2 regions of the Azonexus caeni genome follow, and region 1 is predicted to be linked to the other one. Evidence: predicted binding sites of a transcription regulator. Region 1 holds the regulator's gene; the other holds the start of a gene.
The links. Region 1 encodes FNR, which switches genes on or off when oxygen is low (the NO sensors DNR and NnrR bind a similar motif). Its sites were predicted from a motif close to TTGANCTAGNTCAA; they were not measured.

Region 2: a site for FNR is predicted at 3,114-3,127, ahead of ACLIIZ_RS14465 (NAD(P)H-dependent oxidoreductase subunit E). Genes of this name have one in related genera too.

Annotation. Positions count from the first base shown of each region.
Region 1 is NZ_JBKJAD010000007.1:79,843-85,748, reverse strand. Features, by position in the region: gene ACLIIZ_RS09610 (heavy metal translocating P-type ATPase) at 1-1,599, opposite strand, end outside; gene ACLIIZ_RS09605 (sulfite exporter TauE/SafE family protein) at 1,601-2,272, opposite strand; gene hemN (oxygen-independent coproporphyrinogen III oxidase) at 2,337-3,740, opposite strand; gene fnr (fumarate/nitrate reduction transcriptional regulator Fnr) at 3,826-4,569, shown strand; gene ACLIIZ_RS09590 (LysR family transcriptional regulator) at 4,572-5,519, opposite strand; gene rnk (nucleoside diphosphate kinase regulator) at 5,658-5,906, shown strand, end outside.
Region 2 is NZ_JBKJAD010000016.1:10,313-16,218, reverse strand. Features, by position in the region: gene ACLIIZ_RS14485 (bifunctional enoyl-CoA hydratase/phosphate acetyltransferase) at 1-805, opposite strand, end outside; gene ACLIIZ_RS14480 (hypothetical protein) at 828-1,310, opposite strand; gene ACLIIZ_RS14475 (acyl-CoA synthetase family protein) at 1,342-1,920, opposite strand; gene fabI (enoyl-ACP reductase FabI) at 1,994-2,782, opposite strand; gene ACLIIZ_RS14465 (NAD(P)H-dependent oxidoreductase subunit E) at 3,177-4,982, shown strand; gene ACLIIZ_RS14460 (2Fe-2S iron-sulfur cluster-binding protein) at 4,979-5,740, shown strand; gene ACLIIZ_RS14455 (NADH-quinone oxidoreductase subunit B family protein) at 5,742-5,906, shown strand, end outside.

The DNA.
Region 1 (5,906 bases):
GCCGTCGATCTCGGCCAGTGCGATCACCGTCTTGCCGGCGCCCTGCAGCGCCGCGACCGCGCCGTCGCCGGCCAGTCCGAGCCAGTCGGGCGCCCCGAGACGCAGACGGCGGCCGCCGATCTCGCCGCCGACGCCGTGCCCGGCCGTCGCCGCAAAACCGCTCACCGCCGGCAGTTCGAGACCGTCGGCGGCGGCGATCACCGCCCGCGCCAACGGGTGTTCCGAGTGATGTTCGAGCGCCGCCGCCAGTTGCAAGGCTTCCTCGCGGCCGATGCCGAAAGGCAGCAGGTCGGTCACCTGCGGCTGGCCGGCGGTCAGCGTCCCGGTCTTGTCGAGCGCCAGCACGGCGATCTTCTCGGCCCGTTCGAGCGCCTCGGCATTGCGCACCAGAATGCCGGCCCGCGCCCCCTGCCCGGTGCCGACCATGATCGCCGTCGGCGTCGCCAGGCCGAGCGCGCACGGACAGGCGATGACCAGGACGGCGACGGCATTGACCAGCGCCGTCGCGAAATCGCCCCCCTGCCACCACCAGCCGATGAAGGTGACCAGCGCGATGCTGCACACCACCGGCACGAAGATCCCGGAAATTCGGTCGGCCAGGCGCTGTACCGGCGCCTTCGAGCCCTGCGCCTCGCCGACCAGGCGGATGATGCCGGCGAGCAGCGTCTGCTCGCCGACGCCGGTGGCGCGGCAACGCAGACTGCCGCTACCGTTGGCGGTGGCCGCGAAAACCTTGTCGCCGCTGCGCTTGCCGACCGGCATGCTCTCGCCGGTCAGCATCGCTTCATCGACGCTCGACTCGCCGTCGATCACCTCGCCGTCGACCGGTACGCTCTCGCCCGGGCGGACCAGGAAGACATCGCCCGGCATCAGCGCGTCGACCGGCAGTTCGATCCACTGGCCGTCGCGTTCGACACGCGCCGTCTTCGGGCGCAGGCGGATCAGCGACTCGATCGCCTCCGAGGTGCGCGCCTTGGCCCGCGCCTCGAGCAGCTTGCCGAGCAGGACCAGGGTGATCACCGCCGCCCCGCCCTCGAAATAAACATGCTGCTCGCTCAGGCCGAGGAAAGTCACGACGGTCGAGAAACCCCAGGCCATGCTGGTGCCGAGCGCGACCAGCACGTCCATGTTGGCCCCGCCGCCGCGCAGCGCCTTCCAGGCGCCATCGTAGAAACGCCAGCCGATCCAGAACTGCACCGGCGTCGCCAGCGCGAACTGCAGCCAGCGCGGCAGTTCGTTGTGCATGCCGTGCTCGCCGAACATGAACAGCATCTGGCCGACCAGCGGCAGACTGAGCGCGACAGCGATCCAGAAGCGCCGACTCTCACGCTGGTAAGTGCGCAGTTTCTCGGCCTTTTCCCGCTCGCGCGTCCCGGCATCGACCACGGCAGCACTGAAGCCGGCCTTGGCCACCGCGGCGATCACCGCCTCGGCACCGACCCCGCTCAGGCGCACGCGCGCACGCTCGGCGGCGAGATTGACGTTGGCCTGCATCCCGGGTTGCCGGTTGAGCACCTTTTCCAGGCGCGTCGAACAGGCGGCGCAGGTCATGCCGCCAATCGCGAATTCGACGACCTGCTCGGCGGATTGCTTTTCCATCTCAGCTCGCTTCCAGCAGATAGGGCAAACTCAGCAGGCCATAGACGCCGAAACCGAGCACCAGCAGCCCGGAAGTCCAGCGCACCATCGGCCGCCGCACGAATTCATTGAGCCGCGCCAGCAAGATGCCGGCGAGCAGCAGATTGGGCAGGGTGCCGGCACCGAAGGCCAGCATCAGCAGCGCGCCGCGCTGCGCCGAACCGGCCGCCAAGGCACTGGCCAACGCGCTATAGACCAGGCCGCAGGGCAACCAACCCCACAGCATACCGAGCGGAAACGCCTGGCCAACCCGCGTCGCCGGCAGGAAACGCCGGGTCAGCGGCTGCAGCCGCCGCCACAGCGACTGGCCGAGCCGTTCGGTGAAGGCCAGCGCCCGGGTGACGCCGATCAGGTAGAGGCCGAGCGCGACCAGCATCAGGTTGGCGAAGAGGAAGAGGATCAGCCGCGCCGGCACCTGTCCTTCGAGTCCCAGTCCGGCGGCACCGAGCGCCCCGGCAATTGCCCCGGCAATGGCATAGGAGAGGATGCGACCGCCGTTGTAGGCAAGATGCATCGACCAGCGGGCCGGACTACCCATCGCCAGTGCGCCGACGATGCCGCCGCACATGCCGACGCAGTGCGCACCACCGAGCAGACCAACGAGAAACAGCGCCAGGAAGCCGGAATCAGGCATGGGGCAAGGCTTGCGACAGGAAAGCCCGCAGTGTAACCCGCCCCGGGCCTTCCTGACACGCCGCTCAGATCACCTTGGAGTAACGCGTCCGCTGCCGGTCGGCGCGCAGGTAGCGGTCGAAGGCCATGGCGATGACACGGACCAGCATGCGCCCCGGCGGCAGCACGGTGATCCAGTCGCGTTCGATCTTGAGCAGACCGCCGCGTTCCATCTCGCGCAGATCCTCGATCTCGGCCGCGAAATACTTGTGGAAGTCGATCAGGTGCGAACTCTCGATGCTTTCGATCGACAGCTCGAAATGGCACATCAGCGCCTGGATGATCGAACGCCGCAGGATGTCGTCGGCGGTCAGCTCGATGCCGCGCACCACCGGCAGCATCGGCGCGTCGAGCCGGTCGTAGTACTCGTCGAGCGTCTTGACGTTCTGGTAGTAGGTCGGACCGACCTTGCTGATCGACGAGATGCCGAAGGACAGCATGTCGCAGTCGGCGTAGGTCGAATAACCCTGGAAGTTGCGGTGCAGGCGCCCCTGGCGCTGCGCCACCGCCAGCTCGTCGTCGGGCTTGGCGAAATGGTCCATGCCGATGAAGACGTAACCGGCATCGGTCAGCTTCTTGATCGCCAGCGCCAGGATCTGCAGCTTGGTGTCGGCATTCGGCAGGTCGGCGTCGGCAATCCGCCGCTGCGGCTTGAACAGCCCCGGCAGGTGCGCGTAGTTGTAGATCGACAGGCGGTCCGGGTCCATCGCCAGGACGCGTTCCAGCGTCCGGTTGAAACCCATCACGCTCTGGAAGGGCAGACCGTAGATGAGGTCGATCGACACCGATTTGAAACCGTTGGCGCGTGCCGCGCTGATCACATTGGCCGTTTCTTCCTCGGTCTGCACGCGGTTGACCGCAACCTGCACGCGCTCGTCGAAATCCTGGACGCCGACGCTCATCCGGTTGAAACCCAGTTCGCCGAGCAGCGCCACGGTGGCCGTATCGACCTTGCGCGGGTCGACTTCGATCGAATACTCGCCGCCGTCGAGCAGCTTGAAGTGCCGTCGGGTTTCCGCCATCAACTGGCGCATTTCGTCGTGCGACAGGAAAGTCGGCGTGCCGCCGCCCCAGTGCAGCTGGATCACCTCATGCTCGCCTTCGCTGCCTTCCAGCGCGGCGCTCTGCAGCGCCAGCTCCTTGCCCAGGTATTTCAGGTACTTGGCGCTGCGCCCGTGATCCTTGGTGATGATCTTGTTGCAGGCGCAGTAATAACAGATGGTGTTGCAGAAAGGGATGTGGAAGTATAATGAGAGCGGTCGGCTGATCCCGCCGATGTTGCGCTTGCTGAGCCAGAGAGCGGCAGCCTCGGCGTCGAAAGCCTCGACGAAGCGGTCGGCAGTGGGATACGAGGTGTAGCGGGGGCCGTTTACGTCGAAACGGCGAATGATCTGTGGGTCGAAGACGAGGTTTTCAGTTGCGAAATTCATTGAACATGGCGCCAAGTTTTGGCCCGATTATGTGGGGATGGATCGCATTTCCGGTTGACATGGATCAAGCCAACGCAGGTTGCCAATGCCCAGCCCAATCCCGCTGAATCAGGAGATTTCGCTGACCGTCATCAAGACGGCTTGTTCCAACTGCAACCTGCGGGAACTCTGCCTTCCCTTCGGTCTCAGTCTCGATGAACTGGAGCGTCTCGACGACCTGATTTCGACCCGCCGCCGGATCAAGCGCGGCGATCACCTGTACCGCGCCGGCGAGTCCTTCGACTCGATCTACGCGATCCGCAGCGGCTTCTTCAAGACCGACGTCCTGCTCGAGGACGGCCGCGACCAGGTCACCGGCTTCCAGATGGCCGGCGAACTGCTCGGCCTCGACGGCATCAGCACCGAACACCACACCTGCAACGCCATCGCGCTGGAAGACAGCGAGATCTGCGCGATCCCGTTCAACCGCCTGGAAAGCCTGTCGCGCGAGATCCACAACCTTCAGCATCACTTCCACAAGGTGATGAGCCGCGAAATCGTCCGCGACCACGGCGTCATGATGCTGCTCGGCACGATGCGCGCCGAAGAGCGGCTGGCCGCCTTCCTGCTCAACCTGTCGCAGCGCTTCACGGCGCGCGGCTTCTCGCACGCCGAGTTCTACCTGCGCATGACGCGCGAGGAAATCGGCAGCTACCTCGGCCTTAAGCTGGAAACCGTGTCGCGCGCCTTCTCCAAATTCCAGGAAGAAGGCTACATCGCGGTCCAGCAGAAGCACATCCGCATCCTCAACGTCAGCGGCCTGAAGGCGCTGATGAACCACCGCTGCTGAGCCTAACGGCTCAGCCCGAGCCAGCGGCGCGCACTGCCCGGCGATGCCGGGCGATCCCATTCCGGCTCGTCGCCGAAGCGCTGCTGCAGGAAATCGATGAAGGCGCGCACCTTCAGCGGCAGGTGCCGGTTCGGCAGATGCACCGCGTAAATGAAGCGCTCGACTGGCACGTAGCCGGGTAGCACCTCGACCAGACGCCCGGCCTGCAGCTCGCTGCCGACGATGAAGGTCGGCAGCAAGGCCAACCCCAGCCCGCCCAGCACCGCCTGCGATAGCGCCTCGTCGTCGTTGATGCGCAGCTTGCCCGCCACCGGCACCGAGATGTCGCCGGCCGGACCGCGCAGATGCCAGAAGCCCTGCGTCGTCAGGTAGGTGTAGTCGAGACAGTTGTGCCCGGCCAGGTCCTCCGGCTTTTCCGGTACCCCCCAGCGCGCCAGGTAGGCCGGGCTGCCGCAGATCTTGCGACGGATCGGCGCCAGCCGCCGGGCGACCAGATTGTCGCCGGGCACCGGGGCGATGCGCAGCGCCAGGTCGTAGCCCTCGTCCACCAGATTGACCAGGCGGTCGCTGATCGTCATGTCCACCGACAGCTCCGGGTACTGCAGCATGAAATCGGCCAGCGCCGGTGCCACGTGCAGCGTGCTGAAGGCGACCGGCGCGCTGAAGCGCAGCTTGCCGCGCGGCTCGCGGTGCAGGCTGCCGATCGTGTTCTCGGCCTGCGCCATTTCGTCGACGATGCGGTCGCAATGCTCGAAGTAAGCCTCGCCGACCTCGGTCAGGCTGAGCCGGCGCGTACTGCGTTGCAGCAGGCGAACGCCGAGCGCCGCCTCGAGCCGCGCCACCGACTTGCTGACGCGCGACTTGGAAATCCCCAGGCGCGACGCCGCCCCGGAAAAACTGCGCGCCTTGACCACCTGGGCGAACAGCAGCATGTCGTTGATGTCGTGCACACGCGCTCCAATTGTTATTAAAAAGGAAACAGTCTTGTGCAAAGTCGCCGGCTTATCAAGCCCCGGACTTCCTTTTACCATCCGCAATCCCGCGACACAAAAAACCGATCAACAAAAATCACCAGAAAATTCATATAAATGCAGCAGAACAACCTGATCATCAGGGAGAGCGACTTCGTTCGCCTGATGGCAATCCAGCCGCCCGACGATCTGCGCGACGAGCTTGAGCGCGCCATTGTTATCCCCGACGAATCAATACCAGCCGACATCGTCACGATGGGGTCGCGCGTCCGCTATACCGAACAGGAGACCGGCAACAGCCGCCAGGTCGAGATCGTCTATCCCGACGAGGCCGACCCGGCGGCCAGCAAGGTCTCCGTTTTCGCC
Region 2 (5,906 bases), on a different contig from region 1:
TCATCAGTTCGTCGGTGTGCAGGCTGCCCTTCATCAGCGCCTCGGCGTCGCCGGTCTTGATCAGCGACACGGCGAGCGCCGCCGAATCGTGGCTGTGCGCGGCATTGACGATGCGGATGCCGGACAGGTCGATGGCGAATTCCTCGGCAACGGCGCGGATCTTGGCTTCCGGACCGACCAGGATGGGTTCGATGATGCCGGCCTGGAAGGCGATCACCGGCCCGCGCAGCGACTCCTGGTCGCAGGGGTGGGCGACCGCAGTCGGGATCGGTTCCAGCCCCTTCACCCGCGACAGGAGCTGGGTGTAGCGGGCGTGCTTGTCGTCGATATAGATTTCCGGCGCTTGTGTTTCCTGCAGGCGCGACATCTTCTCGCTCGGCGCCAGCACCTCCGCCGTGCCCTTGACCACCGGCAGGCCTTCCTGGTTGGTGCACAGGCAGTCGAAGAGGATGTGCCGGTTATGGTCGAACTTGTGCTTGACGGTGACGGTGATGACGATGCGGTCGCCGATCGTCACCGGCCGCGCAAAATGCAGCGCCTGGTCGACCAGGATCGTGCCCGGGCCGGGGAACTGGGTGGCCAGCACGGTCGAAATCAGCGAACCGCTCCACATGCCGTGGGCGATCGCCTCGCGGAACATGCCGCTTTCCGAGTAATTGGGATCGATCGTCGCCGGGTTGAAGTCGCCGGTCAGGATGGCGAACAGCTTGACGTCTTCCGGCATCAGCGTGCGGGTCAGGCTGGCGCTGTCGCCAACGGCGATTTCATCGTAGGTCTTGTTGCTCAGGTAATGGGTTTCGGACATCTGGCGGCTCCGGCAGAAAGGTTCAGGCGCGTGCGCTGGCCCGCCGCTCGCGGGCGGCCAGCGGCGACGGAATGTCGATTTCCATCCCCGGGTGCAAGGCCTGCAGGCTGTCGACCACCCAGAGATTGGCTTCGTAGGTGAATTCGCGGGCTTCCAGCGGGGCGCCGGTGGCAGCCTCGACGAACAGCGCGACGGCGGCCGAGCGGCTGACGCCGTATTCGCAATGGACCATCATCGACATCTCGAAGGGCGCGCCGTGGATTTCGCGCACGAACTCGTCGACGCGGCGCGCCATGGTCCGGTCGAAGAGGCCGGGCAGCGGCGGCATGAATTCGTCGGCCGGCACCGCGTCGAAGAAGGAGAGGCGCAGCACGTGGCGGAACAGCGGGTCGAGCCGGGCTTGCGGCGTCGTCGGGTCGGTGATCGAGATCACCGCCATGTAGGGGTTGCCGGACAGCGATTCGGCGAGCTTGCGCGAGGTGTAGAAAACGCGGTTGATGGTCATCGTGGGCCCGTTCCGGGAAATAAGCGAAAGGTCATTCCATGAAGACGGGGTCGGAGAAGACCAGCGTGCCGTCCTTGCGCATCATCAGGTTGTCGGCCTTGATCAGGTCGGGCAGGGCGCCGTATTCGCCGGAAAAGGTCTCCAGCGCCTGCAGCGACTCGCGTACCGTATCGGCCCAGCCCATCGGCGTCGCCGTCAGGTGGTGCAGGGCGATGCGGCCCATGTCCTGGGCCAGGTTGCGCCACATCATGCAGGCGTCGAAATAGGCGGTCGAGATCTTGGTCGCCACCTCGGCCGTCTCGCCGCTGCCGGGCAGCGGATAGAGCCTTTCGACCTCGACGACGTGGAAGGGGAAGCCGCGGCTCGACTTGCCGGCGGTGCCATGATCGGCGTAGACGATCGGGAAATGGCGGCCGGTCGGCCGGTCGGGCGCCGTGTAATAGGCGTAGTCGGTCGGCGAGGAAAGAATCTTGAAGACCCGTTCCTGGCCGTCGACGGTATCGCCTTCGACGACGATGGTGCTTTCGCCGCGACCGATTTCCTTCCTCCCCTTGAGCAGGGGGTGGTCGGGAACGGGGTCGGGAATGATCGGGGTTGTCGGTTCGCTCATGTCGTATCCGCCGCTTGGGGCAGGCGTCAGCATAGCGCAGGACGACACCGGTCGTCCCGCGCCGCTGCGGGGGTCAGGCGACGATGTGGGCGCCGGCGTCCACGTAGATGGTCTGCCCGGTCATGCCCGACGAACCCGGCGTGCACAGGAAGGCGGTCAGGGCGCCAACTTCCTCGATGGTCACGGTGCGGCCGAGCGGCGCCTTCTGGGCGTCGGATTCGAGCAGGTTGTTGAAGTTGGCGATGCCGGAAGCGGCGCGCGTCATGATCGGGCCGGGCGACACGGCGAAGACGCGGATGCCCTTGGGACCGAGGTCGTAAGCCATGTAGCGGACGGCCGATTCGAGCGCTGCCTTGATGATGCCCATGACGCCGTAGTTGCGCACGACGCGTTCGGCACCGAGGTAGGACATGGTGATCAGCGAACCGCCGTGCGCCATCAGCGGCTCCAGCGCCTTGGCCATGCGCAGGAAGCTGTGGCAGGAAACGTTCATCGCCGAATCGAAGCCGGCTTCGGACGCATCGATGACGCGGCCGTGCAGGTCGTCGGCGTTGCAGAAGGCCATCGAGTGGATGGCGAAGTCGATTTCGCCGAAGGCTTCGCCGCACTGGGCGATGACGCCTTCGAGGCAGCCCGGCTCGGCGACGTCGAGCTTGAGGAAGAGCTTGGCGCCGAGGGCTTCGGCCAGCGGCTGGGTGTATTTGGCGGTCTTCTCGTTCTGGTAGGTGACGGCGATTTCGCCGCCGAGTTCGACGATGGCGCGGGCGACCGCGTAGGCGATCGACTTGTCGTTGGCGATGCCGGTGACGATGCCCTTCTTGCCGGCCAGCGGCAGGGCGGTGGTGGAATTGCTGGAACTCATGGGTTTTCTCGCGGAGGGTTGTCGTGAAAGCGGCAGCGCGCATGCTGCGCTGCACCATGCGGCGCAGATTAGCACGTTTTGCCGCGGGCAATTGTGACGTCCATCCGCTACTTTGTTGCATCAAATGGGTGGCGGTTTCGTCATGTGGCACGGCATCGCCCGGCAAATCTCCTGCAGCGTCGAAAAACGCTGGCTAACTTCTGCCGACGCGGCTTGTTGCGCTGCGATAAAAAATCCTTTTGTCATTTTCTGTATTGGCTAAAAAACACTTTCCTTATCAGTGTTTTACGAATATCCGGCAGCTACTTTTCGCTGTTGACCTCGGGTTTATTTGATCCAGCGCAAATTCGCGCCGGGACAAAGCTCTAGAGTGTTGTGGTCTGTTTTCCAGGGGATGCCTACCGTGTCTGTCTCAGCCGAGATTTCCAGTCTGATCGAGCCGATCCTGCAGCGCCACGCCTGGCGAGCGGACCGTCTTGTGCAGATCCTGCGCGAGGTCCAGGAAGCCGTGGACTTCATTTCCGATGAAACCGCGGCCCATCTGGCCGAGGCCTTGAAGATTCCGTATGCCCAGGTGCACAGCACGCGGGACTTCTACGCCTTCTTCTACCGCGAGAACCGGGGCCGCTACCGGGTCCTCTTCTCGGACAACATCACCGACCGCATGGCCGGCAACCAGGCCTTGTTCGAGCACATGTCGAAGCGCCTCAAACTCGAACCGGGCAAGGTGTCGGACGACGGGCTGGTGAGCATCGACTATTGCTCCTGTACCGGCATGTGCGACCAGGGGCCGGCGATCCTGGTCAATAACCGGGCGATCACCCGGATGACGCTGCGCCGGGTCGACGAAATCTGCGATCTGATCCGCGGCCAGGTGCCGCTCGACAAGTGGCCGGCCGAATTCTTCCGCGTCGACGACAACATCCGCCGTGCCGACATGTTGCTCGGCACGCCGCACGAGCCGGGCAAGGCAGTGCGCGCGGCGATCGCCCGCGGCCGCGACGGCATGCTCGCCGAAATGAAGCTGTCCAACCTGCGCGGCCGCGGCGGCGCCGGCTTCACCACCGCCGTCAAGTGGGAAGCCTGCCGCAACGCCCCGGCCACGCCGCGCTACATCGTCTGCAACGCCGACGAGGGCGAGCCGGGCACCTTCAAGGACCGCGTCCTGCTCCAGTCCTACGCCGGCCGGGTGTTCGAGGGCATGGTCATCGCCGCCTACACGGTTGGTGCCAGTCACGGCTTCCTCTACCTGCGCGGCGAATACCTCTACCTGCTGCAGCCGCTCGAAGCCTACCTCGCCGGCATGCGCGCCGCCGGTCTGCTCGGCCGCGACATCGGTGGCGTCGCCGGTTTCGATTTCGACATCGAAATCCATCTCGGTGCCGGGGCTTACGTCTGCGGCGAGGAAACTGCGTTGATCGAATCGCTCGAAGGCAAGGCCGGCCGCCCGCGTGTCCGCCCGCCTTTCCCGGTGACCTCCGGCTACATGGGCAAGCCGACCGTGGTCAACAACGTCGAGACCCTGTGCAAGGTCACCGAGATCGCCCTGCATGGTGGCACCTGGTACGAAGCGATCGGCACCAAGCAGTCGACCGGTACCAAAATCCTGTCGGTTGCCGGCGATTGCGCGCGGCCCGGGCTTTACGAATACGCCTTCGGCGTACGCATCGCCCAGGTACTGGAAGACTGCGGTGCCCAGGACGCGATTGCCGTGCAGGTCAGCGGCGCCTCTGGCGTTTGTTTGTCGGAACGCGAGTTCGGCCGCCGGATCGCCTTCGAGGATGTGCCGACCGCCGGCTCGTTCATGATCTTCGGCAAGCAGCGCGACCTGTTCGAGGTGGCGCGCAACTTCGCCCACTTCTTCGCTCACGAATCCTGCGGCTTCTGCACGCCGTGCCGGGTCGGCACGGTGCTGATGAAGGAGATCATGGACAAGATCGCCGACGGCCGCGGCACGCAGTACGAAATGAACGAGCTGCTGCGCCTGCAGCAGGTCCTGAAACCGGGCAGCCACTGCGGCCTCGGCCAGACCGCCGGCAACGCGGTCGCCGACACCGTGCAGAAATTCCGTCCCGCCTACGAGCGCCGGCTGGCCGAAACCGACTTCGTCCCGGCCTTCGACCTCGACGCCGCCCTGTCCCGCGCCCGCGAACTCGCCGGCCGCGACGATGCCGCCGCCCACCTGGGAGAAGAAGCATGAGCGACACCAGCAACGCCAACAGCTTTTCCATCGACGGCCAGCGCATTCCCTTCACGCCCGGCCAGACCATCCTGCAGGCGGCCCTCGCCGCCGGCGTCTATATCCCGCACCTCTGTCATCACCCGGACCTCAAGCCGCACGGCAGTTGCAAGCTGTGCACGGTGATCGTCAACGGGCGCAACGGCTCGGCCTGTACGCAGAAAGCGATGCCCGGCATCGAGGTCGAGAACAACACGCCGACCTTGAACGACAGGCGCCGGGTGCTGCTGCAGATGCTCTTCGTCGAGGGCAACCACTTCTGCCCGGGCTGCGAGAAGAGCGGCAACTGCCAGTTGCAGGCGCTCGCCTACGATCTGGAAATGGTTTCGCCGCACTTCCGCCACGCTTACCCGGTGCGGCCGATCGATACCACCCATCCCGACGTCTGGCTCGATCTCAACCGCTGCATCATGTGCGAACTGTGCGTGCGCGCCAGCCGCGACATCGACGGCAAGAACGTGTTCATGCTCGCCGGGCGCGGTGCCGAATCGCACATCGTCGTCAATTCGCCGAGCGGCCGGCTCGGCGACAGCGCGCTGAGCATCGACGATGCCGCCGCCCACGTCTGCCCGGTCGGCGCCATCCTGGTCAAGCGCGTCGGCTACGCGGTACCGATCGGCGAACGCCAGTTCGACGAGCAGCCGATCAGCCGTCAGGTCGATTACCTGGCCCGCCGGCACATCGCCATCGTGCCGGCGGCCGAAACCGAGGAGCGCTGAAATGAACGCACCGATGAATCCGCGCAAGCTGCGCGTCACCACCACCTCGCTGTCCGGTTGCTTCGGTTGTCACATGTCCTTCCTCGACATCGACGAACGCCTGCTCGAACTCGCCGCGCTGGTCGAGTTCGACCGCTCGCCGATCACCGACATCAAGCACTGCAGC